Regions from separate parts of the Clostridium saccharobutylicum DSM 13864 genome, predicted to be linked through region 1. Evidence: riboswitches for the same ligand, from Rfam matches in the RefSeq annotation. Region 1 holds a riboswitch; each other region holds the start of a gene.
The links. A riboswitch is a leader RNA that binds a small molecule or an ion and turns the genes downstream of it on or off. The one in region 1 is predicted to bind thiamine pyrophosphate.
Positions count from the first base shown of each region.

Region 2: it holds a riboswitch for thiamine pyrophosphate, as region 1 does, so the genes downstream of both, thiT (energy-coupled thiamine transporter ThiT) here and CLSA_RS11870 (thiamine-binding protein) in region 1, are expected to answer to the same signal.
Region 3: it holds a riboswitch for thiamine pyrophosphate, as region 1 does, so the genes downstream of both, cytX (putative hydroxymethylpyrimidine transporter CytX) here and CLSA_RS11870 (thiamine-binding protein) in region 1, are expected to answer to the same signal.
Region 4: it holds a riboswitch for thiamine pyrophosphate, as region 1 does, so the genes downstream of both, thiW (energy coupling factor transporter S component ThiW) here and CLSA_RS11870 (thiamine-binding protein) in region 1, are expected to answer to the same signal.

Region 1 is NC_022571.1:2,767,796-2,775,976, forward strand. It holds gene CLSA_RS11840 (lantibiotic immunity ABC transporter MutG family permease subunit) at 1-138, opposite strand, end outside; gene CLSA_RS11845 (lantibiotic immunity ABC transporter MutE/EpiE family permease subunit) at 144-893, opposite strand; gene CLSA_RS11850 (lantibiotic protection ABC transporter ATP-binding protein) at 896-1,600, opposite strand; gene CLSA_RS11855 (ABC transporter ATP-binding protein) at 1,870-2,598, opposite strand; gene CLSA_RS11860 (ABC transporter substrate-binding protein) at 2,579-3,583, opposite strand; gene CLSA_RS11865 (ABC transporter permease) at 3,773-4,537, opposite strand; gene CLSA_RS11870 (thiamine-binding protein) at 4,509-4,799, opposite strand; TPP riboswitch at 4,952-5,057, opposite strand; gene CLSA_RS11875 (TatD family hydrolase) at 5,370-6,113, opposite strand; gene CLSA_RS11880 (M6 family metalloprotease domain-containing protein) at 6,407-8,181, shown strand, end outside.
Region 2 is NC_022571.1:96,998-105,178, forward strand. It holds gene CLSA_RS00405 (Mrp/NBP35 family ATP-binding protein) at 1-626, shown strand, start outside; gene CLSA_RS00410 (ferredoxin) at 938-1,129, shown strand; gene thiT (energy-coupled thiamine transporter ThiT) at 1,235-1,909, opposite strand; TPP riboswitch at 2,045-2,145, opposite strand; gene CLSA_RS00420 (hypothetical protein) at 2,167-2,373, opposite strand; gene CLSA_RS00425 (DegV family protein) at 2,546-3,394, opposite strand; gene CLSA_RS00430 (anaerobic ribonucleoside triphosphate reductase) at 3,856-5,964, shown strand; gene nifV (homocitrate synthase) at 6,380-7,540, shown strand; gene CLSA_RS00440 (aconitate hydratase) at 7,626-8,181, shown strand, end outside.
Region 3 is NC_022571.1:4,805,474-4,813,654, forward strand. It holds gene CLSA_RS20605 (amidohydrolase) at 1-591, opposite strand, end outside; gene CLSA_RS20610 (CPBP family intramembrane glutamic endopeptidase) at 1,201-2,235, opposite strand; gene CLSA_RS20615 (nitrilase-related carbon-nitrogen hydrolase) at 2,402-3,178, opposite strand; gene CLSA_RS20620 (phenylpyruvate tautomerase MIF-related protein) at 3,560-3,904, opposite strand; gene cytX (putative hydroxymethylpyrimidine transporter CytX) at 4,128-5,327, opposite strand; TPP riboswitch at 5,417-5,528, opposite strand; gene CLSA_RS20630 (AI-2E family transporter) at 5,577-6,602, opposite strand; gene rlmD (23S rRNA (uracil(1939)-C(5))-methyltransferase RlmD) at 6,859-8,181, opposite strand, start outside.
Region 4 is NC_022571.1:780,934-789,114, forward strand. It holds gene CLSA_RS03565 (hypothetical protein) at 942-1,532, shown strand; gene CLSA_RS03570 (S8 family peptidase) at 2,121-3,932, shown strand; gene CLSA_RS03575 (S8 family peptidase) at 3,932-5,647, shown strand; TPP riboswitch at 5,824-5,934, shown strand; gene thiW (energy coupling factor transporter S component ThiW) at 6,040-6,567, shown strand; gene thiD (bifunctional hydroxymethylpyrimidine kinase/phosphomethylpyrimidine kinase) at 6,704-7,504, shown strand; gene thiC (phosphomethylpyrimidine synthase ThiC) at 7,615-8,181, shown strand, end outside.

The DNA.
Region 1 (8,181 bases):
TATAGTACTCCATGACGAAAAGGAGTAATACTTTAAAAACATTAGTATTCCTATAAAAGGTACACAAATGTGAATTAAATAAAATGGAGTATGTTTCATTTTTAAAAAGTCTGACTTCATTAATCGAAAAATTTGCATTATATTTACTTTACCTCCTGTTTTTCATACCACTTAGCTGTTAGATAAGTGATTGCTATAAATAACATAATAGATATCAAAATACCAAATGGTATTCCCCAAGTACTAAGTAATTCTGGTGTAAATGTTTGACTCTCAGGTTTTGCTACCAAACCATTTGGAAGTAATTTTAAAATCCGACACATAAGCCTATCTGTATAATCAAAAGGATTTGCCCACCAAAATTTATTTACAGCAGTAATTACGGAAAATTCGCTAACTATAATGCTTAACACAATAGTTGGAAACATTCCTATTTTATTTGATAGAAAAAAGTATATTGGTATTTGCCACATTGATGTAATAATAATTACTAAAGTTCCGCATAGACCACTAATCATTGAAATATTAGATATACTGTCCATTTGGATAATAAATATGCTTAATTGGCCAGCTATAAAAATTATTATACAAGAAATGGATATATTTTTTACTCCTACTAATATTTTAGCAATCCATATTTTTTTTAAATCAACTGGAAGTGACATTACTCCTTTATTTTTCATAGATCCATCTACTCTAAATAAAAGAGAACTTCCTAAAGCAATACTTCCTTGAAGTATTGAGGTATACCACCAATTGTAAATATCAACTTGAAAATAGTTTGTTGCTAGAAATACTGAAAGAATAATTATCATTAATGGCGCTATCAGTACTAATTTCTTTACAAATGTATGTTTTATCTTCATATTCTCTGAAATGAAATATTCAAACATCTTTATTCATCCCTTCTATATTTCTTAGCTATATTCATAAATAATTTTTCCAAATCTTCACCTTGCTTTAGTTCTCCCGCATATCCTAAAATACCACCTGATATAATTCCAATATGGTCAGCAATCTGTTCCACTTCACTTAATATATGACTTGATAATATTACGGTAATATCTTTCTTTGGAAAAGAACGTATTAACTCTCTTAATTCCTGAATTCCAAATGGATCAAGACCATTAGTTGGCTCATCTAAAATTAAAAGTTTTGGATTATTAATAAGCGAAATAGCAATCCCTAACCTCTGTTTCATCCCCATAGAAAATTGCCCTGTTTTCTTTTTCCCTGTGTCTTCAAGCTCTACTATATTAAGAACTTCTTCAATCCTTGAGTCTGGCAATCCAAGTACTGTAGTTCGAACCTTTAGATTTTCTTTTGCTGTTAAATTTTCATATAAAGGCGCTGATTCTATCAAAGAACCAATTTCACGTAGATCTTTTCTACTCCATTTGTGCCCATTAAATAAAATTTCTCCACAGTTTGGTCTAAGCATTCCTGTAATCATCTTTAATAATGTAGATTTTCCAGCTCCATTTGGTCCAAGCAGTCCATATATTGAATTTTTTTGAACTGATATTGAAATATCTTTAATTGCCTCTTGTTTCTTAAATGTTTTGCATAATTTTTTTGTTTCTAAAATAACTTCATTCATTTTTTCATCCTCCCTACAATTAAATGATAAACAGTAATTATAAGGATTTTATAAGGAAATGAAAATTAATAATAAATTGTCTGTTTTAATACATATCAACAGTTTAATCTAACAGACTTTAGCTTTTAATATCTATATTTCGTTTTTTCATTTAGGCATCATATATAGAAAAAACTCACAAAAATCTAAAATTCAGATTTTCGTGAGTTTCATTCTTAGATATTATGTTATTAATCAAAAATTATTAATGTAGCGTTTATTACAGCTTATCAAGCTTTAAATAAATCTAGTACTTCTCTTCTTATCCTTACAAATTCAACATCTGTTACAATGTCCTCTTCTCTTGGATAACTAAGGTTAACTGTAATTTCTCCTTTTATGGTGGCAGGCTTTTCAGAGATTACATATATTCTATCTGATAAAAATATCGCTTCTTCAATATCGTGAGTTATAAATAATATAGTAGTTTTCATCTCTTTTGTTAAATCTAAAAGCCATTTCTGCATTTTTCTTCGTGTTATTGAGTCTAAAGCAGCAAAGGGTTCATCTAAAAGCATTATATCCTTTGATGTTAAAAATGTCTTTAAGAAGTTTGCTCTTTGCTTCATACCTCCTGAAAGCTGAGATGGATATTTATATTCAAATCCATCAAGACCAAATGTGTCTAGATATTTTAATACCTGTCCTCTAGCTTCTTTTTTGCTATGACCCTTAAATACAAGGGGTATGCCTATATTATCTATTACCTTTTTCCAAGGTACCATCATGTCCTTTTGATACATATAACTGACATCACCATTAACCACTATGTCTCCATCATCTTTATCTATTATTTTAGTGATTATATTAAAAATGGTACTTTTTCCACTACCTGATGGACCTACAATTGAAATCAGTTCACCTTCTCCTACATTAAAGGTTATATCTCTTAATATTTCCATATTGCCAAAAGATTTTTTAACCTTTGTAAGCTGTATTTTATTCTGGTAGGAATTCATTTGTATAAGCCTCGCTTGCTTTCATATCCTTAGTTATGATTTTGTTATCTAAAAGGAATTTTGTGTAGTTATCCCAAACGCTATCCTTCATTTCGCCCCATCTTTTTGCATCCGCTTTATATTGATTAGCTAAAAATTTCATACTATCTGTAGCTAAAGTTTGATCGATTTCTGGTGCATTTGAAACTAATATCTTTGCACTATCCTCTGGATTTTCCATTGAATATTCATATCCTTTTGAAGTAGCTGCTAAAAATTTCTTTACCAATTCTGGATTACTGTTAATATTATTTTCAGTAGTAGCTATTATTGGTGTGTAGTAATTTAACGCAGGATCTAAATCTTTAAGTGGTATATAATTCAAGTCAATATTTTTATCTTTTGCTTCTATATTAGTCCAGCCTTCAAAAACCCATTCAAAATCTATATTGTTTTTTGTAGCTGCAAAAAAGTCTTCTGTTCCTGCATCTACTCTGTTAAGTTTTGAGAAATCTGCTCCGTTCTTTTCCATAACAGTTTTTAATATTGCTTCTTCACTAGGACTTCCCCAGCCGCCATATACTTTTCCTTCAAAATCCTTAACAGTTTTGATTCCCTTTTCCTTTGGTGATGCAAACCCTGATGTATTGTTTTGAATAATTGTAGCAATTGCTTTAACAGGTAATGGATTATCTGAAGTTCTAGCAAAAGTTAAATCTTCTTGATAGCTTATAGCAAAATCTGCTTGACCAGCAGAAAGCAATTGCAATGCTGCACCTTCAGATGGTTGAACAATCTCAAGATCAATTCCTTGTTCCTTATAATATCCCTTGTCTTTAGCCACATAAATACCTGTGTGATTTGTGTTTGGTGTGTAATCTAGTATTAACTTAACCTTTTGTAAATTTTCTTCTTTTGTTTCCTTTTTAACAGAACCACAACCCATAAATACTGTTGAAACTAGTAATATTGATGTTGCCAATGCTAATATTTTTTTGTTTTTCATAATTATTCCCCCTAAATTTTCTATATTTTCAAGCACATAAAAAAACAATATGTCAGAAACTACATATATATTCAGTGTAAATCAAGGAGACACCTTCATGCTCATAATTAATTTACTAACAAAAATTGTGATGCTTTACTCATCAAAATAGATATGAACATACTGTTCTATTATTTTCTTCATTGTGTCTTATTCTTGAACTCTTTTCCATGGTGTTAATATTTTTTCAATAAATGTAACCAAAATAAATATTCCCATGCTGACTACAACAATTATAATTATTGCAGCAAACATTTTATCTAAAGCATATGCACTTCTAGCTCTTGTCATATATACTCCAATTCCCTTATCTCCACCAAGCCATTCTCCAACTACTGCGCCCATTATACTGTATGTTGCTGCAATTCTCATTCCAGAGAAAAAGCTTAATATTCCATAAGGAAGCTTTAAATGTAAAAACACCTTTATCCTTGATGCTCCCATTAATTTAAAATGATTAATAAAATCCTTATCTACAGATTCCAAACCATCTGATATGCTAATAACAATAGGGAAAAAGCATACTAATATAACAACTATTATTTTAGGTAGAGTTCCAAAACCAAACCATATTATAAATAGTGGCGCTAGCGCAATTATTGGTATTGTCTGCGATATTACAAACAAAGGATAAAGTGCTTTTTTTACTAAAGCGGACATATCCATTATTATAGCTAAAATTAATGCTGCAACTGTAGATAAAATAAATCCTACTATTCCCTCATATAATGTAATTAATATATGGGGAAGCATGACATTAAAATCCTTTATAATCACTTTAATAACATCACTAGGTGCTGGCAGAATATATTTTTCAATACCACCTATTGAAACAACTAACTGCCATAATATGAGTAATCCAAGAGCAAAAAATACTGGTATTAATTTATCCCCTGTACTTTTTAATTTTTTCATCAATTGTAACGCCCTCTTTTTTATAGTCAATTTTAACTATAGAAGCAACTCTGGATGCTCCTTCTTCAATGCAAATTTCTTGTGCTTTCTTTACAATTTCAAGAAGAAAATCTAATTCACCTTCCATTGTTGTCTCCATTGGACCTACTTCGTATTTTACTCCAGTAGACTGAATGTATTCTATGACCTTATCTACTACTGGATATGTCATCTCATCTGGTACCTTAGGTATTACTTGTAAACTTACATTACATACTGACATTATTATCCTCCCTCTCAAATAAGAAAATCTGCTTCGCAGACTACGTGTTTCTACTACTTTCAGAAATTATCCACAGATTTAACTGCCTTATAATTTCCTAAAGAATAAAAAAGCATACTATTTTCTAACTCCTAAAAATAGTATGCTTGTAGTTTCTTTATAATATATTTCCCTACGTTGGCATTATCCAAATCAGGTTATGGGTCGAAATTACAAATTTCCTCTCAGATAGTTTAACTAACTCCCCGTTTTTTATTCAGTTGTCATAATTAATTGTAAACATTTTTGATGATTTGTCAAGATGAACTATTTTATCTTCCAAATTATAGATAAATGACTTTAAGTTTAAATTTATGTGGTAACTTACCCAAATCAAATACATTTGTGTCCCACAGCACTATGAAAATTTCACACAAAGCACTAAATAAGAGCTTGCACCCCAATTAGCTTTCTCCCACTTTAAGTGTGACAAGCTAGTTTAGGACAATCCCCTATTAAGTGCTTTTAGCAGCGAAATTTTCAAATGTCTGTTTTACACAAATGTATTTCATTTCTGGTGTATATATGCACTCAAAGTTTAATTTCAGTTAATTCAAAAAAATTATCTTGTATTATTTTTGATAATGCATCAATGGAAAGAGCTTTTCTCTCTGCAATTTTTTTTACAACATCAATTATTGCACTTGGATAACCATATTCACCATTTACCCATTCTAAAGCTGTTGGTCCATCAGTTTCCACAAGTAGTCTATTTATTGGAATCCTTGATAATATTTCTTCGCTTAATTCAGAGTAACCTAAATCAACACTTACAGTAAAATAGCATCCAAGCTCTATAAACTTATCTAAAATTTTAATATCACCGCTATACCAATGGATAATTACTTTGTTGTAGCCATAATTATTAAGAATATTATAGATTTCTTCTTCTGCTCCTTTTGTATGAATGGATATTACCTTATTTCTTTTAATGCTTTCATCTAATATAAAATTAAAAATCTTTCTTTGAGATTCATAACTTTCTTTATCCTCAACCCAAAAGAAATCCAAGCCTATTTCGCCTATAATCTCACTTTCCTCAATATAAGGAATTAAATCTTTAAGCTCTCCAATGTATTCTGCTGCTTTCCATGGATGAATTCCAAAGGTGGCCTTAATATATTCACTTCTTTTGCTATATTCTTTATTTTGTAAATAACTCTCTACATCCATTCCATTAGCAATTGTTAGTATTCTAAAATTATTGATTTCATAAATTGCATCATCTATCTTCTCATTAAAGAAATCTAAATGAGTATGGGCATCAATATACATCTTTACATCTCTCCATTTTTCTACAATATATTCATTATATCTAATTTCTTAACTTTATTCCTATGTTTTTCGTAATATAATTACTTTTTATTACAAAATATATCCTTTTAAAGCAATAAGTGTTTATTTACTCAAAAAAGTATGAGAACATTAAATTGTTGCGCAACTAATTTAACTTTTATTAACATTTTAACATAATACTTTTTTTAATGTGAAATAAAAATTTAAACAATATTTTGTTTTTAATGTTTTAAAAAACCTATCTAGATTAAAAACTATAAGGAGTATTTATAATGGGTAAAATAATTAAATTTTTAACAGCTGCAGCTACAGTAGCAACTATTTGGGGAACTATGAATGTAGGAGCATCAGCAGCACCATATATTAATCAAAAACATGAATTAATTCAACCAGACGGAAGTAAGGTTCAAGTAAAAATTTCAGGAGATGAATACTTTCAACAAGTTGAAAGCTTAGATGGATATACACTTTGCCGTGATAAAAATGGATGGATATGCTATGCAAAATTAAATGCAGACGAAACAGATTACGTTTCAACTGGAGAAGTATATAAAGGAACTGACACTTTTAGTGATATGAAAATTGCAATAGATAAAAATAACACTAATGGCGTAAAAAGTAATCTTCAAAAACATTTAAAAATAAAGAAAGCGTCTATAAAACAAAAAGCGGATACAGTAAGAAAAAAACTTCATGGAATGGATTATAGTCCTTCATCAATAAAAGACAATAAAAATAATTCTAATGGACTATTGGATTCTAAAATTCAAACTTCTTCTACAAGTAATGTAAAAGGATTAGCTGTTTTAGTAGATTTTCCAGATACCAAAAGTGATATATCAAAATCTGATATAAATCAATTCTTTAATGGAGTAGGTTACACTGGTTTTGGTAATAATGGATCTGTAAGAGATTATTATTATGATGTGTCTGGAGGAAAACTTACATATACAAATAATGTAATAGGATTTTATACTGCAAAGCATCCAAAATCTTATTATGACGATATTAATGAAGAAACAGGATCGTATGCTAAATCAAAAGAACTGGCAGATGAAGTTTTCCAATGGTTAAAAACTTCTGGCTTCAATATGTCAACTTTAACAACAGATGCAAATGGTTATGTAAAAGCTGTTAATATCCTTTATGCAGGTACAGCTGATGCAGGTTGGGCCAAAGGATTATGGCCACATCAAGATTGGTATGGTGGTTCAGATAGTATAAATGGTACCAAAATACAAAAATATGAAATGTCTGACATAGGCAGTGATTTATCCATTTATACAATATGCCATGAAAGTGGACATATGATTTACGGCTATCCAGATTTATATGACTATGACTATGATTCGCAAGGTACTGGAGCATATACTTTAATGAGTAGTTGTGCAAATGCAAAAAATCCAGCTCCACCAGATCCATATTGTAGAAATATCATATCACGTTGGAATACACCACAAAACATGAATTCATATGGTAACGGAACCAAATTTGATGCTGTAGCTGATTCAAATGGAAACCAAAATTCATATAAATGGTCAAGTAATAATCCAAAAGAATATTATCTTATAGAAAATATTCAAAAAAAAGGAAGATATGCAGATGTGCCTGATTCTGGACTAGCTATTTGGCATGTAGATGAAAACGGCAATAATTCGAAGAATGATATGACTGCAAACAATCACTATTTAGTGTCTATTGAACAAGCAGATGGAAAGTTTGATTTAGAAAAGAATAAAAATGGTGGCGATAGTGGAGATTTATTCAGAGCTGGATATAAAGATTCATTCGGCGATAGTACTAATCCAAATTCAAAATGGTGGAATGGATCATCATCTGGTTTAAAAATTTCACAAATAAGTAAATTAGGTAATGATATGACCTTTGTACAAGGAAGCTCAAGTACAAACCCAACAAACCCAACAAACCCAACAAATCCAGATAAAAGTAATGGTACTAATATAGCTGGACAAGCTACTGCCTCAACTTCTTATGTATCAGATTGGGAAAAATTAAGCGCTTTAAATGATGGAAAAGATCCTACAAG
Region 2 (8,181 bases), 2.4 Mb from region 1:
ATATAACAGGACCATCTATGCCAAGATTCTTTGGGATAAACAAGAAGAGAGCACTTATACATCCATTAGATAACGAGATGGTAAGATTTGATCCTGTAGAGACAGATGGAGGAATAAAAGTAATTTCTATGAATCTTGTAACTCCAGTAGAGGAAGAACCTCTTATTTGGAGAGGTGCAGTAATCAATGGAGTGTTGAAGCAATTATTTGTTGAAACAAATTGGGGCGAGCTTGACTATTTACTTATAGATATGCCACCAGGTACAGGAGATATTGCCTTAACTGTAATGCAGGAGTTCCCAATTGATGAGATTGTAATAGTTTCTACACCACAAGATATGGTATCAATGATTGTTAAAAAAGTTGTTATTATGGCTCAAAAGATAGGAATAAAAATTAAAGGTGTAGTAGAAAATATGGCTTATATAAATTGTCCGGATTGTGATAAGAAAATAAGAGTATTTAGCAGAAAATCTTCAGAAGAAAATGCAGAATATTTAGGATTGCCTTTAATAGGTGAGTTACCAATTAATATTGAACTTACAGAAGCTTTAGAAGATGGTAAGGCTGAGGAATATGTTAGAGAAAATGCGTTATATTCATTAATATTTGAAGGATTGTATTAAAGCTTAATTACCAAGTAAATAAAAAGCATCATATAATATAAAAGGTTTCATTATTTAAAGTTACAGAAATTAAATAATGAAGCTTTTTTATTTTTACGAAGTTTATATATAAAAGTTCTTAATGTTGATATTGCACTCTTTTTCATGTATATATTTTGTAGTAACCACAAGCAAAAGAATATCCTTACTTTCGGGGAGAAACCACCTAAATTTAAATTTCGAGTTCTTTATAGTATTAGAGTATACATACTTTCGGATTATTTAGGAAATAATACACTATGTAATTTTGATTTGAAAGGATGTAGAGATTAATGAAAGCAAAAGTAGATAAAGATACTTGTATAGCATGTGGACTATGTCCATCTATATGTCCAGAATGCTTTGATATGGAGGATGACGGAAAGGCTGGCTTTATAGTTGATGAAGCACCAGAAAATGTAGAAGGTGAAGTGCAAGAAGCAGCAGAAAGCTGTCCAGTAGATGCAATATCTGTCGAGAAATAAAACATAAGAATAAGAGAAAATATACATTAATATATGATTTTTTATTATGTATATTTTCTCTTTATTATTTTTATATAATATTGTTATATTAAATAAATTTGTACACTAACTCATGGTATTAAGTGAAGATGCGTGTATTATTCTTTCAATAGGAAGAATAGATATGATTACTAAGCATATAATGTATTCTATTCCTAGCATAGGTCCATTAATTATTAATGAATATAAAGCAGGAGACATTCCAGCGGGTGCAAGTGAACCAAAGAAAGCAACTCCAGAAATAAAATGACACAAAAATCTAACAAAAACAGCTAAGGTAACCCCAAGCCATTTTTTATTATTAAAGCATCCTGCTATACCTAATGCCATAAAGGGTAATGGATAATCAAATAAAACTTGAACTGGATGCAGAATGTATGGATCCATAATAAGTGTTATTATTCCGTAAAGAAATCCTGTTAGAAATCCTACTCTTGGTCCGTACATAAATGCTATAAGTAATATTGGAACCATGCTACCTAATGTAATACTACCACCTTGTGGAAAATGATATAATCTGAGCATTTTCAGTATTGTAGCTAAAGCCAAAGCTATGCCAATTCTAGCAATAAGTTGAGGAGTAAAGTTGATTTTTTTAACTTTAACTAATATTATGAGTAATATTACACAACCAATTAAAGTTGTAATGGATAATGGACTTGCAATTATAGCTTGAATGTTTTGTGAAAAGTTTTGGAAAAGAGTAGAAAATTGTTTGTACCAATCATTAAAAATTTGCATAAAAAAAACCTCCTTCGTGACGCTTATGGAAGAGGAATTAACAAAGTCATTATAACTAATCTTCATATAATAAATTTAAATATTAGTTTTATACTTTGGTTTAGAGACTACCAACCTATATAAATAGAAATGTAAATTCTTATAAGGTTGCTTTCCCTACGCTAGAATTAACTAGATCAGGTTTAAAGGGTTTATGAATTATCAAATCTCAGCATATAGCTCCCCCAGCACGTTACAAAATAATTTTATACATTTTACTATAAATAGTCAATTATGTTATATGTGTTAAACTTGTCGTTTTTATTATGATGGGCTATATAATTAGAAGTAATTTGATTTAAATCTGTTGAATAATGAGAAACTGGATTATTGGGCAAATTGTGAGAAGAAGTGATAGAAATAGTATCATTCATATCAATAATAATACTTTCTTTGTACGTTGAATCTAAAACAAAACCTTTCATAAAATTAAGCCTCCTTAAATCAAACAAAATGAGGTTTTACTTTGTTTATTGCATTAAAAAACTAAAACTTTCTTAAATATATGATTAACCAAAATAAAAAAAATATACATAAAAATCACCTAACTAAAAATATAATTTTTTAGTTAGGTGATTTTTATGTGTTTTTAATAAATTAATCTATATTTTCTACAATGAATCCAACAAGACCAGGGCCGGTATGAACACCAAGTGCAGGGCCAATCATTCCTCCAAGGGTACATTCCACTAAATTAGGAAGGTCTTTAATTGAATCATATAACATTTCAGCTTTATCAGGAGCATTGCCATCTAATACCCAGACTTTACATTTGTTATTTTCTAAATAAGGTTTTAACAAAGTAGCTAATCTAGATATTGATTGTTTAATTCCTCTTATTTTGCAAACTGTGTGATATATTCCATCATTACCTACAGTTATAATAGGTTTAAGATTGAGTGCATCAGCTATAGTTCCAGCAACTTTACCTATTCTACCGCCTTTTTTTAGATATTCTAATGTATCTATTGTGAAAAATACATCTATTTTATTTTTGAGCGTAGGTAATATATCTATAATTTCTTTAAAAGGTTTACCTTCTTTAATTAAATTTGCAGTTTCAAGTACTATTGCACCCTGAGACATAGTTAATGTCATAGAATCAAACACGAAAGTTTGTATTCCAGAAACATTTTCAGCTGCTAATCTTGCTGCGTTATAAGCTCCTGAAAGACCACTTGATATAGTTATTATAATTGCATGAGTATATCCAACATTTTTTGCTTCATTTAATGCATTAGTAAATCTATCAACACTAGGTAACGATGTTGTAGGAATTTCTTTTTTTAGTAACTCATAAAGCATATTTGGAGTTATATCAATACCATCGTCATATTCTTTATTGGAAAAAATAATTTTGAAAGGTAGTATTTTAATATTATTTTCCTTTGCAATATCAGCACTTATATCACAAGCACTATCTGTTATTAATGCAATTTTCTCCATCTTAATTCCTCCTAAAGCACATTAACATATTTTAATTATATCACTACTGATATTGTTATCAATGGTGATATAATTAAATTAGCATTAATTATTGTAATAAATTAAGAAACACAATATATAGTAAATTTGATTGGAAGATAAAACCTATATATTGTGTATGACACAATTTTAAATTAGTTTTTGTTAATTATTATATATAATTATAAAAAATTAATTTGGATTATGGTACCATTAGGTGCTATAAGTGTAGGAAAAGACAATAATAAGAATAGTTTGTAATAAGTCAACTATGTAATAACTGCAAAAAATAATCAAATCGAAAGCTAGATAGATATAATTGATAAGAATTAAAATATAATGCCTAAAAAATAAAAAATAAAAGACATTGCTAATGAATACCTTATACAGTATAATAGTACAGTACTAAGGATACTATATATTGTGCCATGGAGGGAATAATTATGCTATATGTTGTAAAAAGGGACGGCAGAGAGGTCGAATTTAATGCCGATAAAATAACTCAAGCTATTAAGGGCTCAGGGAATGAAATCGGTTTGATTTTAAAAGAAAGCGAAGTTCTAGATACGGTTCAAACTGTAATTACTTATATTGAATCAGAATATAAAAAGACTATAACTGTAGAACAAATACAAAATTTTGTTGAAAAAGCATTAAGAGAAGAAGGGTATAAAGATATAGCAATAGCTTATTCTTCATATAGAAAAGAAAGAACAAAAGTTAGAGAGATAAAATCAGATTTAATGAGAGCAATTCGCCAAATTGGTGTTGAAACAGATAGAGATAATGCAAATGTAGGTAACAATTTTAGTTCAAAGTTACTAAGAATAGCTTCGGAATCAAATAAGTGGAATACATTAGCTATAATGCCTAAAAATTTAGCTAAAGCTCATGAAACAGGAGATTTATATTATCATGATTTGGACAGTTATAATTTAACTGTAAATTGTCTTCATATTCCAACTAGAGAAATGCTAGAAGGTGGATTTAACACTGGATATGGAACAATTAATGCTCCTAAGAGAATAGAAACAGCTGCTGAGTTATCATGTATTTTATTACAATCAACTCAAAATGATATGTTTGGTGGTCAATCACATCCTGATTTTGATAATGACATGGGTATATTTGTAGAACCTACAAGAGAAGAAATCAGAAGAGAATTAGAAGAGTTAGATATTCCAAGAGAAAAAATAGAATCTATACTTGAAAGAAAAGTAAGAGACAAAGTTCGACAAGCAATGCAAGGCGTTGTATATAATCTTAACACAATGCATTCTAGAGCTGGTTCTCAAGTACCATTTAGTTCAATTAATATAGGTTTACCTACTAGTGCAGATGCAGCATTGGTATGTGAAGTATTTTTAATAGAATATGAAAAGGGATTAGGAAAGGGAGAACAACCAATTTTCCCAAACATAATTTTCAGAGTTAAGAGTGGAGTTAATAGAGAAGAGGATGATCCGTATTTCTATTTATATAAATTAGCATGTAGAGTTGCTGCTAAGAGAATGAATCCAACATTTATGAATATAGATGCAGATTTTAATAAAGAATATTATGATAAAGGATATGTTCCAGCAACTATGGGTTGTAGAACTTACCTTATGAAGAATATAAATGGAGAGCCAGGATGTAAAGGTAGGGGGAATATAGCGCCAACTACTATAAATCTTCCAAGAATAGGGTTACAAGCAAAAGGAAGTATAGATAAATTCTTTGAAATATTAGATGCAAGATTAAATTTATCAAAGGAATCATTAATGCATAGATATGGAGTATTAAAGAATCTAAAGGTTAAGGATTTACCATTTGTAGCTGGTCAAGGATTAATGAAGGGATCAGAAGGATTAGGCCCAGATGATTCTATTGAACCAATATTGAAACAAGGTACATGGGGAATTGGATTTATAGGACTTGCAGAAACTTTAGTAGCTCTAGTAGGTAAACATCAAGGTGAAGATGATAATGCTAGAGAATTAGGAATAAAAGTAATTGAGCATATAAGACAATATTGTGATAGATTAACAGAAGAAACTAGGTTAAATTGGAGTTGTTATGCCACTCCAGCAGAAGGTCTTTCAGGAAAGTTTATAAAGCAAGATAAAAAGATATTTGGAATAATTAAAGGTGTAACAGATAAAGATTATTATACAAATAGTTATCATGTTCCAGTAGGATATGCAATATCAATTAAAGATAAAATAGATATTGAAGCACCATATCACAAACTTTGCAATGGTGGACATATAAGCTATATTGAAGTAGATGATTCACCAGATGAACAAACAGTAATGGATATAATTAATTATGCATATAGAAATACTAATATAAGCTATATGGGTATTAATTTCCACATAAGATATTGTAGAGAATGTGGAACATATTTACATGATAATGAAGCTAAGTGCCCAAGTTGCGGAAGCACTGATATACAAGGTGTATCAAGGGTTACAGGATATTTAAGCTTGGATGAAAGATTTGGTCCAGGTAAATATCATGAAAGAGAAGATAGAATATCTCATACTGAAGGACATAAACATCATTATTAAAATAAAGTATATAATTAAAGTACTATGAAATTTGTTAATGAATTTAGCGAGTTTCATAGTACTTTAATTTTTTCTATTAAATATAATAATAATGCTGTTATTATATTTTAAATTAATGACAAAGACATCTATAAATATTGGGAAAATAATAAATTCCACAAAAACTAAATGATTTAATTATTGCAATAATTTAAAAAAAACTTGCAATAATCATGCAAAAATAACCCTGAAAGCCTATAAAATAAAGAAAGGGTGAAAGAGAAGTATGTTTTTGTTGCAAAAAATATATAATAATACTTGTCTATGAAGGTGCCAATATGATATTATAAGATTAAAGTTTAGAAAAATTGTAAGGCACATTCAAATAAATATTTTAAAAGCAATAAGTTAATAAAAATTAAGTGGGGGGATTGCAATGGCAGTTAATAATTTAGAAAGTGGTAAGAAAGTTACAATTGTAGATACTACTCTTAGAGATGGGGAGCAAACAGCAGGAGTAGTTTTTGCTAATGAAGAAAAGATTGTAATAGCAGAAATGTTAAGTGAGTTAGGCGTTGACCAGTTGGAAGTAGGAATTCCTACAATGGGCGGAGACGAAAAAGCTGCAATAAAAGAAATTGTAAAGAGAAATTTAAAGTCTAGTATAATGGCATGGAATAGAGCTGTAATTGGAGACATAGAACAATCAATAGATTGTGGAGTTGATGCAGTAGCTATTTCAATATCAGTATCAGATATACACATTCAACACAAGCTAAAAACTTCTAGAGAATGGGTGCTAGAAAATATGATTAAGTCTGTGGAATTTGCTAAGAAAAATGGTCTTTATGTATCAGTTAATGGTGAGGATGCATCTAGAGCAGATAAAGAATTTTTAGTTAAGTTTATAAATGAGGCTAAAAAAGCAGGAGCAAATAGATTTAGATATTGTGATACAGTAGGAATTATGGAGCCATTTAAGTTAAGAGATGATATTAAATACCTTTATGATAGTACTGGATTTGATATAGAAATGCATACACATAATGATTTTGGTATGGCAACAGCTAATGCTGTAGCAGGAATTAAGGGTGGAGCATCACATGTTGGAGTAACTGTAAATGGTCTTGGAGAAAGAGCTGGTAATGCAGCTTTAGAAGAAGTTGTAATGGCTCTAATGCTTGTTTATGGATATAAAGGTGAAAATATAAATACTCAAATGTTTAGAGAAGTATCAGAATATGTTTCAAGAGCATCAGGTAGAGAACTTCCAATATGGAAAGCAATAGTTGGAACTAATATGTTTGCACATGAATCTGGAATTCATGCTGATGGAGCAATTAAAGATCCTAAAAATTATGAGGCTTTTGATCCAGCAATAGTTGGACTTGAAAGACAAATAGTTATAGGAAAGCATTCCGGAAGAGCAGCAATAATAAATAAATTTAGAGAATATAATATGGAACTTACAGATGATGAAGCAAAGGGAATATTGGAACTTGTAAGATCTACATCAGTTAGATTAAAAAGAACTTTATTTGATAAAGAAGTAGTTCAATTATATAAGGAATATAAAAGAAGATTAAAGGAAAACTAAAAAAATATTAGAGAAAAGTAATTATAAAATTTAGATATAATAAGTTACAAATAGCAAAAATAAGCAGTAAGTAGGGGGAACAAAAATGGGAGATAATTTAGTTTATAAAATTTTGAAGAGTCACATTGTTGAAGGTGAATTAAAGGCAGGAGAACCAATTGCTTTAAAAATTGATAAAACTTTAACTCAAGATTCAACAGGAACAATGGCATATCTTCAATTAGAAGCTATGGGAATAGATAGAGTAAAGACAAAGAAATCTGTAGCGTTTATAGATCATAATATGTTACAACAAGGTTTTGAAAATGCAGATGATCATAAGTTTATTCAAACTGTGGCATCTAAATACGGAGTGTATTTTTCAAAGCCAGGCAACGGAATATGCCATCAAATCTTTTTAGAAAGATTTTCAACACCAGGAGATACATTAATAGGATCTGATAGTCATACGCCAACAGCAGGTGGTGTTGGTATGCTTGCTATGGGTGCAGGTGGATTAGATGTTGCTCTAGCTATGGGTGGCGGAGCATATAATATAAATACTCCAAAGGTAGTTAAAATTGAACTTAAAGGTAAATTAAATAAGATGGTGGCGGCTAAAGATATTATTCTTGAGGTTTTAAGAGTATTAACTGTTAAAG
Region 3 (8,181 bases), 2.0 Mb from region 1:
ACTTCCTACACCAGTAATTTTAATTTCAAATCTATCTACAGCCGCAGTTACAGGTCCTGATTTTATCCCCATAATCCCAACCTCTGCGTCAGGTACATTATGTAATCCAAAAATTACATCTACATCATCTAAAACTCCTGTATCTATAATTTTCTTAGCACCTTCTCCAATTTCTTCTGCTGGTTGAAATATGAATCTAACTGTACCAATTAAAGATGGTTGATACTTTTTAACTAAATAAGCAGCACCCAAAATTGCAGCTGTATGAAAATCATGACCACAAGCATGCATTTTTCCATCTATTTTTGACTTATACGAAAGGTTTGTTTCTTCCAAAATAGGTAAAGCATCTATATCACATCTAATAGCCACTACTGGTCCATTAGGATTTCCTTTTACTTCTGCTACCAATCCTGTTTTTAATGGTAAATTAAGAACCTCAATCCCTACTTCTGCTAGTAATTGTTTTATCATTTTTGTAGTTTCAAATTCCTCATTTGGTAATTCAGGATATTGATGTAACTTACGATATACACCTATTAACTCATCATTTAACGTTTCTATTATTGACAATAATTTTTTATTAACCATATTAATCCCCCTTAATTTATTGTTTAAATTATAGCATCCATCTATATTGTGTCAATACAAATTGACTAATAATTTCTTGGTTTATATAGATAAAGCACATTAAAACTTACACTTGCGTAATAGCTAACTGAAATCATATATATATTTTCATTATAGATAACACCCTAAATTTATTAAATAGCATTTCTAATTTTTAGTGTAATCTTATTACTAAAATTTATTAAGTGCATATATATTGCACAAATAAGTGAATATTATATATTATAATTATTCACTTAAATCATAGAACAAAGTTCTGAGCCACTTTTAATTAACTTTTTTAACATTTAGTACTATCATTAATGATTGATATCACTATGTGTCAAACATCAAATTTTTATAGTTTTTAGACATAAAAAAGAGATTAGATAGTGTTGTTATAAAAAAACATCTAATCTCTTCAAAATTCATTTCCATAATATCTTTTTCTTTCTCCATGAATTCAGTTTTATCTACTATATATTAGGCACATTAAAAAAATAGCAAGTTACTTTTCTTCCTTGCCTGATGAAAGATATCTATAGCAACTTTAGACTTATTATTTGTTTTAATGTACCTTACTTACTATCTCTAACTGATTTTAAATAAATTAGTTAGAAACATAATTCCTCCAACTAATAACATATAAAATACTATATAAACTCTTGCCCATCCACTACTAAAAGCGTATGCAACTTTTTTATAAGTCTTTAATATATTTGTATTTTCTCTAATTGTTTCAATAAAGTCTTTGCTGTATCTAACAACAAATAATACAAATAACACAATTCCACCAAAAAAATATACAGCTGAAATTGAATGTTCTAATATTGGCATTTTCAATAATGATATACCAGCTAACATAAATGTTATTGTATTATTGAATATATGAGCTATTATTGAAGCTACAACAGACTTAGATTTAATAGCAATAAATCCTAATACAATTCCCATTAATACCGGATTTACAAATTGAACCAAGTTTAAATGAAACATTGAAAATAGAATTGAAGATACAATAATAGCAGTTAAATTTCCATACTTCTGCATACTCTTTAGTATAAAACCCCTAAATATAATTTCTTCTAAAACTGGTCCAACAACACATACATATGCTAAAAACAATATCAAGTAACCCGTTTGTGTTGGCATACTAAAATCTGGTTCAGGTATTTTAATTCCTCCAGCATTAAAAAGAGTTGAGTATATTTGATATATTATACTTGAAATCATACCTGTACCTATGCAAGAAACTGTCCCTAAAAGTACAAATAACTTAGGTGATTTAATTTTGCATAACATATCTTTTCTTATTCTTATAGTTGTAGTTTTTAATGCTATTAATATAGCTATAATGTCAGCAATTATACATGGAAGATACCCCATCATGAAATTATATGCATCTTTAGAAATTCCTAATATATTTTCTGCTTCAACATTACTGGTCATAGTAACCCCTAATTGTTTTGCTTTAAATCTAATTCCAAATATAATTAAGCTGCCTATTCCATATGTGCACAAAGATAGGATAAGAAGTATTCTTGCACAATTTCCACCAGTTTTCTTTATATCTTTTTTTAATCTTAACCGTCTAATAGCAATTTCTTCTTGAAAATCATTTATCATATCTTATCTTTCAATTATGTTACTGAAAACTTATAAATTACTATTTGCTTTACAGTAACTATCTCCTTTCTTATAATAACAAACATAACTACTTATATAAACGTACATTCATATATTTAATTATTATATCATACTAAATATTTATTCTAAAAATTAACTTTATATATTACAAATATAATTTATATATATCCTCTCTTCTATCATCTTTTATATTAAATTTATTTCTAATTTCATTAATTTTTTCTAAACTAAGTTCTCTAACAATAAGTTCTTCTTTACACATTATTTCATTTAAGACATCCCCATTTGGATCTACAAATATTGATGCACCATTATACTCTAAACCATCGCTTTGTCCCACTCTATTTATTCCAATTATATAGCATTGATTTTCTATAGCTCTTGCTTTTAACAATGTTAACCAATGATTTTCTCTTGACTTAGGCCAATTTGCAGCTACTGTTATTATCTCGGATTGTTTCGATGCAATTTGAAATATTTCTGGAAATCTTAAATCATAACAAATAAAAGGTGCTATGTTACACTCTTCTATTTTACAACTAGATATAGTATTGCCTTTATAAAAATTAATATCTTCCCTTGCATATGAAAAAGGATGTATTTTAATATATTCAAGCAATACATTACCTTCTTTAGAAATAAAAACATATTTATTTTTTCCCTTTTTATTGTCCTTTATTGCAAATCCAATTCCTATGTTAATATTACTGTTTATAGCCAAATTCCTAAGCCATTTTATTATTATGTCTTCTGAGTCTAATAACTTATCTATATCCATTATAAAGCCTGTTAAAGTCATTTCTGGAAATAGAATTAGTTGAACTTTTCTTTCCATTGCTCTTTTTATAAATTCTTCGACCTTATTCATATTTTTATTCATATCTTCCCAAAAAACGTTAATTTGAGCAAGCCCTATTATCATATAATCGCCCCCTTTAAAATTATATATCTATTTATATATTTATTCTTGTAACTTTAGGCACATGAAAGAAAATAAAAAAATTTAAAATAATATGATTATTTTTCATCACACAAGGAAATAAATTGGTATCATAACATGCCTATTATGGTAAGCTATTGACATAGCATGATAGAAAATAAGCTTAGTAGTAGATGTATTTGTTATTTTTTTGAATATACATAAGCCATATGAAGGAGTATAAAAAGTCAATTTAAAAATAAAAAGCCATCTCAAAACTTATGTTTTAGCTTTAAGATAGCTTCCCTGCCATAACTCAGACTTTAAATAAAAAGCAACAACGCAGTATTCTGCTTTTCATTTTTTCTTTATTTAAATTTTTATTTAAAAGTTTTGTCCGTTCCAACCCCAATTTTCGACTTCTTCATATTTAACATATATCTTATCTTTAGGAATTTGTAATTCTTCCTCATATATTATGCAAATTGCTTTTGTTAGCATATCATAAGATTCCTTACTTGCTTTACCCAATATTTTTACTTCTACAAAAGCACCTTTTTCTAATTTTTCACCGCCAAAATAAAGTGAATATTCATCTTCAAAACCAACCATTAAAAATTTTTCACTTTTTCCTGGAATTAGTTCTATTGATTCTCCTAATCTTTTCTTTATAATTTCTTCTTTCTCACTTGAAATTTTTACACTTACCTTAGATCCTATAAATGGCATATTATAATCCCCTTTCTTATTGTCTTTAAGGCACATTTTAAAAAATAATAAGTCATGTGCCTAAATATCTTCTGTACATAAACCAAATTGTTCCATAATACTTTCATTATATCATATTATTATTATTTCATATCAAAAAAAATAACAACAAATATCCTAGTATTTTTCTTTTAATAATTAGATATGTTTTAAAATATACAATAATAATTTATTTTAACTCAAATTACTTATATGCTTTTAAACATAAATTAATTAAAATACATAATAATGCAATGCCAATCATAACAGGAATAGTTATACCTACTATAGAATTAAATTGCATTAATATTCTATACGCAAATACTCCAATAATCCATATAATAATATTCTTTATGTCAACCACATTTTTTTCCTCAATTGATTTTTTATTAAATATAAAATAATCAGTTATTGAAATTGCAAATAATGGTGCAAAAACTGATCCTATTAAATATAGAAAATCTTCATATTGATCTATAGAAACAACTATTGATAATATTATTCCTAATCCACATACAATTAAACCTGCAGTTTTTTCATTTATACATTTATTTATGTTAGTAAAACTTACTCCTGCAGAATATGCATCTAAAAAAGTTGTAGTTACTGTTGAAAAAATGACAATAATAAGTGCTATTGTTCCAAGTCCAGCTGAAAGTAAAATACCAGATATATCTGAAGTACCAGCATATAAAGATGCTCCAAGGCCAATGATAAACATAAAAGTACTACCAATGCAATATCCTAATGCACTTGCTAATGTACCCGCTTTTTCAGATTTTAAATTCTTAGTATAATCTGAAATAAGTGGAATCCATGATAATGCCATAGTTACATTAAGTTCTACTGCTGTGCCAAAATTTAACGTCTCTCCTTCAAATCCACCCGCACCTACATTGGCTGTATTATTTGTAAATACTATAAAGCCAAGCACTATAGTTGATAAAAACAGTGCAGCTACTGCTACAGTATTTATTTTAGATAGGCTTTTTACTCCAACACCTATCCATAAAGCAATTAATGCTCCAATAATAATACACCATACCGTTTCGTTCTGAAAATTAAATAATTGCATAGAAACTGCATCTAATGCCTTTGAACCATTGATAATCATAACTGCAGTCCAACCTAATAGTTGTACAATATTTAATATAGAAAATAAAAATGAACCATATTTTCCAAATGAAATTCTAGTTGATTCTATTGAAGATAATTTGCTTTGAGCACCTATAATACCACATAAATAAAGTATAACACCTCCAATAGTATGTCCTATCAAAATAGCAGCTATTCCTTGGCTTAATCCTAAAGGTGCTAATAGCGCTCCCGTCAATATTTCAGCAATAGAAATTGCTGCACCAAGCCATAAGATAAATTGACTTGAATTCGAAGTCTTATTTTCCATAATCTTCTCCCTTACAATAAAAAAATGAGATATACCAAAATAGCATATCTCATCAAATAATAAATAAGAAATTAAACATCTCTCATTAAATAATCATAAGTTAGATTCCCTACGTTGGCATTATCCAAATCAGGTTTAAAGGGTTAAAGCTACATTTTACTTACTCTCAGCCTGCATGTGCAAGCTCCCCTGTGTTTTTTATTTTATAATAATTCATAATTGATTTCAAGTTATTTATTTTCATGTGCCTCAATCATTTTTATTATTGCCATAAGATATTCCAACTATATCTAAAATAAACATGAAAACAGGAATTCCAATAATTAGTCCCCAAACACCTGCAATATGTTCCGATACTAAAAGTATAACTAAGGTATAAAATATAGGTAGCTTTGTCTTTGAAGACATTAATTTTGGATTTAATATATACGCTTCAAATGCGTGAAGTAAAGCAATTAATCCAAGAACATAAAAAACATGAGGTAATCCACCATTATTAAAAGCTACTATACTTAAAGGTACTAATGATACTATTACTCCAGCCACAGGAATAAGACCAAGTAACATTACCATTACACCAAATCCTAATAAATGCGGAAATCCTATTATAGATAATCCTATAGTTGAAAGCACACCATTTATAATAGCAATAACAATTTGTACTTCAATAACTTTACCAAAAGAGAAAACAAACTTTTTTCCAAAGAATTCAACTTCCTCATATAATATATTAATTTTACTATTTTTAAATTTATGCGTAAATTGCATTATTTCATCCTTTTGAATTAAGAAAAAAATACTTAAAACTAAAGAAATAATTATATTAATTCCTAATTTGCTTATATTTGTTATTGAATGCATTATGTAATTTATGCCTTCTGCTGAAAAAATAGTTGAGTAAACTTTATCTAATCTTTCTTTTATTAAATTAGTAATCTCATTATGTCCTAAATTTCCATATAACTCATGTACCTGCATAATTACCTGAGTTAACTGTTTAATAACCATTGGTAAAAAGTCTATTAATATAATAAATATTACAGACGTTAAAAGTAACGAAACTATAACAACCATGAATTTATAATTTATTCTTATTTTCCCATCAAATTCTTGAATTAAATGTTTTGAAATACTATGAATTAGATATGTAAATACAAAAGTTAATAGCATTAAATTTATCATATCCTGCATTACATAGAAAAATATAAGTAATACTAATAAGGTTATAAGTCTCTTAAAAGATCTTTTTTTATAAATTTGAATCATATCTGACATTATCATTACTCCTCATATACTGTTTTTTCTTTCAATTAATTTAACGTATATTGAAATTTATAAAACAATTAATTATCTATTTTATAAATATTAAATCAATCATAATATAGTTTTTACGAATCTTTGCCAATATTAAATTTATCATATAATAAATCATAACATAATTATGCATTAAATTGTGAATTAATTGTAAATAAAAACTTATTTATAAAGAAAAAGGGTGAGATATAGACTCACTCCTAATAATTCATTAATGCTATTTTTTTTCTATCTTTGCAACACATTCTATATGTTTTGTCATAGGAAACATATCAACCGGTTGAACTTCTAAAGTTTCATATCCTAATTTCTCTAAGTGTTTTAAATCCCTTGCCAATGTACTTGGATCACATGATACATAAACAATTCTTTTTGGCTTTGCATCTCCTATAGCATTCAATAATTTAGTATCACAACCTTTTCTCGGTGGATCTACGACTATTATATCTGGTTTAATTCCATCTTGTATAATTCTAGGAATTACTTCTTCTGATTTTCCTACATAAAATTCAGAATTAGTCACTTCATTTTTCTTAGCATTTTCTTTGGCATTTTCTATTGCCTGTTCCACTATTTCAACGCCATATACTTTCTTAGCCTTTTGCGATAAAAACAATGTTATTGTACCTGTACCACAATACGCATCAAATACAATTTCATTTCCAGTTAAATCTGCATATTCTAAAGCTTTATTGTAAAGTACTTCTGTTTGATTTGGATTAACTTGAAAAAATGATAATGGAGATATATTAAACTTATATTGTCCTATATAATCAGATATATAATCTTCCCCCCATAGTGTAGTACATTTTTCACCAAGAACCAAATTAGTATCTTTGTGATTTACATTTTGAATTACACTCTTTAAGTTTTTAATTTTTAACTTTAATTCATCTATTAATTCATCCTTATGATTAATTTTCTTATCTGTAGTAACTAATACAATCATTACTTCATTAGTTTTAAATCCCTTTCTTATCATTATATGCCTAAGCAAGCCCTGCTTATAGAAATCTCCATCCTTTTTGGCTGGTAATATAGAATATTTCTCCATCCAATTTCTTATTATTTCTATTATATTATCATCTTCTTCACTAAGAAGTAAGCAAGAATCTACATTAATTATCTCATGAGTTTTTTCACTAAAAAAACCTATAGTAATTTTTCCATCTACTAATCCAACTGGAAGTTGAACTTTATTTCTATATCCATATGCTTCTTTAACTCCTAATGGATATTTTACTAATTTATCATCCAATCCTGCAATTTTTCTTATACAATCTTTAACTCTGTCAAATTTAAAATCTAATTGACCATTATAACTTAAATGCTCTAATGTGCATCCTCCACATTTTTCATAATTAGGACAATCTGGTTCTCTTCTTTCATCACATCTATCAATTACTTCAATAAGCTTTCCATAAGCATAATTCTTCTTAACTTTAACTATTTTAACCTTTACTTTTTCATTTTTTAATGCACCTGGTATAAATATAGGATACCCATCTATTTTAGCAACACCTTCACCTTCATATCCTAA
Region 4 (8,181 bases), 2.0 Mb from region 1:
CTCGGTTGATAGATAATTTGGCTGTGGAGTTCTATCAATATAAGTTGTACCATTCATGCATGTTCCCAAGGCAAGCTTGTGACAGGCATGAATGGTACAACTTCTACTGAAGAAATACCTACAGCCAAATTATCAACACAACACTACGTAAAATAGTCCTCTTACTTTCTAGTATGGAGTATATTTGAAGGTTTAAATCTAATTCATAGTTATGTGGAACAAAAATGTATTTGATTTTGGTAATTCACCAAATAAGTCTAAATATACTTTCTTTATTTTAGGCACAATCAAATAAATAACAAGTTAATTTGCCAGCCTATTTGCCATCATGCTATGTCGGCAAATTGACCTAATAGGCCCGCTATGAGATCAGTTTGCCTCCTTGCCTGATGAAAAATATCCATGGCAACTTTGGAATTGTTGTTTTCTTTCATGTGCCTTAATGATTATTTATAGATAGAAAGTGTACTTTATCACATTCTCATATAGATAAAAAACATAAACTTTGAAATATATTTAAAACTAGAAAGTAAGTAGATTCTTTTGCGGAGCATTGCATTTAGAATATTGGTATGGATTTCTACCAGTAAAGGTTGCTTCATTTCTGCATTGTCCTTAGATGAACTAAGGACAAGCGAAAACAGAGCAACTTTTACTGAAGAAATACCTAGATAAATATTCTAAAGGTAATTTTGTGCAAAGGAGTCTTTTTACTTCCTAGTTAGAATATATTTCAAAGTTCAATATTTTCACGTGTATAATATACGTTTTATTCCTTATTTTGTACGATTTAAGGAATAGACATTTACTTAACTTAATATTTGTGGTAATATGTGGCCGCAAAAAATTTAATAAAATTGATAAATAAAGCAATTATAAGAAAGATAATTTCACTTTTAATTTAGTTGATTAATAGGAATATAGAAGAGGATTTTAAACTTATGAATATTAAACTAAAAAGTTTTAATGTGCTTAATACAGATTCAGTAAAAGCAATAAATTATGTTAATAAAAGTAATTCAAAAGCTTCATTTAAAGATTGTCTTAATTCTAAAAACAATAATATGTCTGAAAGGGATATAAAGCAGTATTTTATAGATGATGAAAAATTATATGATAAATATTGTAAAAAATTAGGTTTGAATAATATAGAGTATGGAAGTAAAGCGTGGGATGAATATAAAGAAAAATTATTTGTTTTTCCGCCTTTAACTGCTCCAGCAGCTGTTAAAGAAGCATGGAATAAAGTAAAAGAAAGTATTCCTAAAGATGATGAAGAAGCCCAGACTGCATTATTTTCTGAAGAAGCTATACTCATGTTAAAAGCATCTTATCCAGAAAATTTTGGATTACCAGCTAACTTTCAACTTAATACAGTAGAAGATTATAAAATGTTGTTTGATAATGATTTAAAGACTAATGAAGAACTTAGAGATATACTAAAAGATACAGATGGGTGGAAACAAACAAGATATATTAATATGATAAAAGATGTAGAAGACAAGCTTAAAGAAGAACTGTTAAAGTATTAAAATTTTAAGACATGTGAAAATATAAATAAAAAGTTCATTTGTTGGCTTGTTTTTAATAAGAGGAAACTCGACTCACATACGCTCACTGAGCAAGCGACCATCATAAAATAATAGATTTGGATTCTTTGCTCATCAGAATATTGTCCTAATGGTTTTACATGAGATCAATTTATGAAAAATAATCATGGCATTTTGGACTAATTGTTTTCTTTCAGGTACCTTAATGATTATTTATGGATAGAAGATGTACATTATCACATTTTCATATAGATAAAAAACATAAACTTTGAAATATATTTAAAACTAGAAAGTAAGTAGATTCTTTTGCGGAGCATTGCATTTAGAATATTACTATAGGTATTTCTTCAGTAAAAGTTGTTTCATTCTTCCTTGTCACAAGCTTGTCTTGGGAACATGCTGGAATGGAACAACTTTTATGGGTAGAAATCCATAGTAATATTCTATAGCAATCGAGTAAAAGAATCTACTTACTTTCGGTAAGTTATAACATAAGCCTAAATATAATGAATAATTTAACTCCAATATAAATATTACTAAATATAAGCAATATTTATATTGGAGTTAAATGTGCCTGACTTAAAGCATTGTAATTTATATTTTGAGGACTCACCAGATTTTTTGGTTGAATATAGAGGGAATTTTAAAGAAGAAATAGAGAAGGTATCTTATGCATGTGGTAACATAATTACAAATACTATTGCAATTGTATCGACATCATATGATTATTTGAATCAACTTTTAAAAGATGTTCCATCAATTATTTTTATTGATCCTAGAAGTATGTTTGTCTTGCAAGATATTTCACCGTCAAATGTCGATAACATAAATAATGTTAAAATTAATCCATATTTAAATTTGACTGGCAAGGGTGTGCTAGTTGGTATGGTTGATACAGGAATAGATTATTTAAATCAGGAATTTATTAGAGAAGATGATACATCAAGGATTATTAGTATATGGGATCAAACAATTTCAGATGTTACAGATGAATCCGTATATATTGGAACTGTTTATTCAAATGAACAAATAAATAATGCCATTAATGCTAAGAAAGATAATGGAGACCCCTATGCAATTGTACCATCAAAGGATGATATTGGACATGGAACTCAGATAGCTGGGATAATAGGTGCAAGAGGTTATAATGGAAAATTTCAAGGAGTTGCACATGATTGTGATTTTGTTATTGTAAAACTATTTGAGTCTATAAATTTCAAAAATAGGTTAAAAAGTAATGGAGTAGAATATACTCCAGTTTATAATAATGCCGAAGTTTTAGCAGCAATAGAGTATTTAAAGAATTTTTCTGTAAAATCTAAAAGACCTATGGTTATATTTTTAGGGGTGGGTACTACGGAAGGAAGTCATGATGGGAATAATATAATTTCTAGATATATAACGTCAATTGGTACTATTAGAGGTATTGTTGTTGTTACTGGAGTTGGAAATGAAGGAGCATCAGAGGGACATGTTTCTGGTGTTATAGCCAACGTAGAAGATATAGCTTCAATTGAGTTGAAAATTCCAAGAGAAATGAAATATTTTTCATTTTATATATGGGTAAGAAAACCTAATAAGGCTGCTTTAAATGTCATTTCTCCAACTGGTGAAACATCTAAATTTATTAAAGTAAAAACAAATAAAATATTTAAGATTGAATTTTTCTTTTTGAATACTGTAATGACGGTTGAATATTATTCACCAGAACATTATACAGGTCATGAGCTTATACATGTTATTTTTGACTCTATTAAACCAGGAATATGGACATTTCAATTAAGAGGTGATTATATAGTCGATGGAAGATATGATATATGGTTACCACCTCAAAAGACATTACCTAAAGATACAAAATTTCTTCAATCAGATCCATTTACAACTCTAACAATTCCATCCACAGCGAGAAAAGTTGCTACTGTAGCATACTTTGGAAATAATAATAACTTAGTTGCTTCTTCAGGTAAAGGATTTAATTCTAATGGATTAATTAATCCGGATTTTGCAACTCTGGGAGTTGATATTTTAACTACTAAAGTTGGTGGAGGAGTAGCAACAGTTTCAGGTAGTTCAGCTGCAGCAGGAATAGCGGCAGGAGCGTGTGCACTTTTACTACAATGGGGAATTGTTGAAGGAAATGATATAACTATGTATTCTAGAAAAATTGTAACTTATTTAATACATGGAGCTGACAGAAGCAATGTTATTTATAAATATCCCAATAGGGAGATTGGCTATGGATATCTTGATTTATTAGGGACATTTAATATTATAAGCGGAACATATAGGAATTATAGAGGGGATATTGATGATGACTTTATTGAATATTATTGTAATAAATTGTTTATAAGAATTCCAAGAGAAATATGGAGGAGTTTATAATGAAGCAAAGTATGGTTCCAGAAAAGATTTTTAGTGATTCGAATTATTATCATTATATGGTTCAATATGAAGGAAATATTGAGGATGAAGTTTCAAAAATGCCAGGTTACTATGCTACAATAATTAATGATAATTATGCAATTATATCTATAAGTGGAGATTTAAAGGTTGATATTGGTGATATAAGACTTACAACAGTTGTATATGTTAAGCCAACCGAAATGTATACACTACAAGATGTTTCTCCAATAGAAGCATCTGGAGCTAGATTTTTGCAATTAAATTTGCCCTTAAGTTTAAATGGAAAAGGCGTAAATGTGGCAGTAATAGATTCTGGCATTGATTATTTAAGTGATGAATTTATGACTGCTGCTGGTGAAACAAGAGTTGAATGCATTTGGGATCAAACAATAATTTCAAATGAGAAGGATAATGATATTTCTGTACCTTTTGGAACAGTTTATAGAAAAGAAAAAGTAAATGATGCTATAAAAGCTTATAGAGAAGGGAAATCACCATATGACATAGTTCCTAGCAGAGATCAAATTGGACATGGTACTAATATGTCTGGAATAATTGGAGCTACTGGTAAAAATCCAGAATTAAAGGGGATTGTTCCAGAATGTGATTTTGTAGTAGTCAAATTAATGATAGATGCTGCATATCAAGCTCAATTTGATGTTAAAGTACCAGTATTTAATTTAACATCAATTTTCTCAGCTTTACAATTTTTGTACGAATATGCACTTAAAAGTAGGAAACCTATGATTGTATATTTCCCTCTTGGAACTAATTTAGGAAGTCATAAAGGAAATGGTATTTTAGAAGAATACATAGAATCAATTACAAGTAGTAGTGGTATAGTATTGGTTACTGGAGCAGGAAATCAAAGAGATGCAGGTGGTCATACATCTGGAACTATATCTCAAGTTGATACGCCTATTGCAATTGAGCTTGAGGTATCACCAGAGCAGAAACACTTAATAATTGATATTTGGACTGAACTTCCTAACGTAATGACTATAGACATAGTATCTCCATCAGGTGAAAATACAGGTATAATACCAAGTATAATTAATTCAACTAGAAACTATACTTTTGTATTTGAAAAAACATCGATAAAAGTTAATTATTATTTTCCAGAGGAAAGTACAGGAGATGAATTGATACGAATTAGATTTTATAGTTTACAGCCAGGTATATGGCTTCTTAGATTGAGAGCAAAGTATATTTTGAGTGGCGTATACAATGCTTGGCTGCCTCAAAGAGGAATAACAGTAGGAAATACTAAGTTTAGTTCATCTGATCCATATGGAACAGTAACTAATCCGGGAACTTCATCTTATGTAGTTACTGCAGCAGCATATAATCAAAATAATAATAATGTTCTTAATTATTCTGGAGTGGCTTTTAGAGATAATTTGATTGATGTAATAGATGTTGCAGCAGGAGGAGTAAATGCTTTAACTGTAGCACCAAGTAATAAAACTGCTATTGTAAATGGGACTAGTGTATCATCAGCAGTAGTTGCTGGAGCTTGTGTTATGTTATTTCAGTGGGGAATTGTTCAAGGCAATGATCCATATATATATTCCCAAACTGTTAAAGCATATTTAGCAAAGGGAACATCACGAAGAAGTGGAGATATATATCCAAATGCTAGATGGGGATATGGTATTCTAGATATTGTTAAGATGTTTCAAAATATGGAGTAAAGTTATATATATAATAACAAGTATATAGAGATATTTTGAATAGTTGTGGATAAATAGATTAGTGATTTATTTATATTGTGTACTAAAATTTGCATTATTGATAAAAAACTAAGTAAATAAATTTGACATTTATTCTGGAATGGTATAATCTTTAATTTAGAAAGACAATTTTATAACAGAATAACTAGGGGAGCTAATATTTTAGCTGAGATTGGAAAGAGTGATTTCCTGGACCCTTATAACCTGATTTGGTTAATGCCAACGGAGGGAAGTATATTAATTAATGTTTACGCGTGATTTATTTATGTATCCCTTTGGGATACATTTTTTTTATGTGAAAAATAGGTTGTCACTCAAATTAAAATTTATCTTGTCTTAAGGAGGGAGAGTGAATGCAAGAAAAAAGTAAAGCACAAAAAATTGCATTAAGTGGATTATTAATTGGTATTTCAGTTATTTTTGGAACACTATCAATGCCAATTGGAGCAGCTAAAATATCTCCAGTACAACATTTTGTGAATGTTGTAGGAGCAATAACTTTAGGTCCAATATATGCAGTTTTAAATGCATTCGTCGCATCACTTATAAGAAATATTATGGGCACAGGCAGTTTGCTAGCTTTTCCAGGAAGTATGATAGGTGCTTTTCTTTCAGGAATTTTTTATAAGAAATTTAGAAGAGCAAGTATGGCTGTTATTGGTGAAGTGTTTGGTACTGGAATTTTAGGGGCATTGATAGCATATCCAGTAGCGGTCTTAATTTTAGGGAAGGAAGCAGCATTTTTTGTATATATAATTCCTTTTACTATGAGCTGTAGTGCGGGAGCTATTATAGCATATTTCTTTTTAAAGGTTTCTGTTATAAGAAAAATATTAATAAATAATGAATTGTCAATAAATAAGGCACATGAAAATAAATAAAAAATAAGCTGGCAAATGGATATGCTATTTTTTGAACGTGCCTAGACATAATTTTAAAGATATTAAGAAAATTTAATGAAGTGTAAATTGTGGAAAGTATAAGATCAAATTTATATTAACTAGAAGGGGTGATTTTATGTTTAGAGCATTAACAATTGCTGGATCAGACACATGCGGTGGAGCTGGAATTCAGGCCGATTTAAAGTCTTTCTCAGCTAATGGAGTTTATGGAATGAGTGTTATAACAGCAGTAACGGCTCAAAATACTATGGGAGTTTTCGGTATTCAAGATATAAATCCAGAAATGATTGAAGCTCAAGTAGATGTTATCTTTAATGACATAAGAGTAGATGCTATTAAGATAGGTATGGTTTCAAAGATTGAATCTATAAAGTCTATATCAAAATCTTTAAAAAAGGTAGGAAAGCTTCCAATGATAGTATTAGATCCAGTCATGATATCTAAAAGTGGATTTAACTTATTATCTAAGGATGCAAAAGAAACATTAATTCATGAATTATTTCCGTTAGCAACATTAATAACTCCTAATTTACCAGAAGCAGAAGAAATTTTAGGAATAGAAATAAAAACTTTAGATGATATGAAACAATCAGCTTTAAAGCTTAAGGAACTTGGACCAAAAGCTGTTTTAGTTAAAGGTGGACATTTAGAGGGAGAAGCGACTGATTTATTATTTGATGGAAAAGAATTCATAATTTTGCCACAAAAAAGAATTAATACTACTCATACTCATGGAACAGGATGTACTTTATCATCTGCAATAGCTGCTAATTTAGCTAAAGGAATGACAATAGAAGCAGCTGTAAGACAAGGAAAAAAGTATGTAACAACTGCTATAGAACATGGCTTTGAATTAGGAAAAGGAGTAGGTCCTACTAATCATTTTTATGAGCTTTATAAGAAAGCTGGAATTTAGACACAATCAAGAGATATTAATAAGAATGATTAATTATATAAAAACATAAAGAATTTATTTAATAACATTACAAATTAAATTATTAGTAAAAATTGAGAGGAGAATAAACAATGAATTATAAAACTCAAATGGAAGCAGCTAAAAAAGGTATAGTAACTAAAGAAATGAAGGTAGTAGCTAAGAAGGAAAATATATCAGAAGAAAAATTAATGAAACTTGTAGCGGAAGGTAAAGTAGCTATTCCAGCTAATGTTAATCATAAATCTCTTAGCCCAGAAGGAATTGGTGATGGACTTAAAACAAAGATAAACGTAAATTTAGGTATTTCAGGTGATTCAGTTGATTATTGCAGAGAAATGGAAAAAGTAAAAATGGCAATTGATTTTGGTGCTGAAGCTATAATGGATTTAAGCAACTATGGAAAAACTCAAGAATTTAGAGAAAAACTTATTGAATATTCACCTGCTATGATAGGTACAGTTCCTATGTATGATGCAATTGGATACTTAGAAAAAGAACTTTTAGATATAAAAGCAGAAGATTTTTTAGACGTAGTTAGAGCTCATGCTAAAGCTGGAGTTGATTTTGTTACTATTCATGCTGGAATAAATAAGAGAACAATCTCAGTTTTTAAAGAAGATAAAAGAAAGTTAAATATTGTATCTAGAGGTGGATCA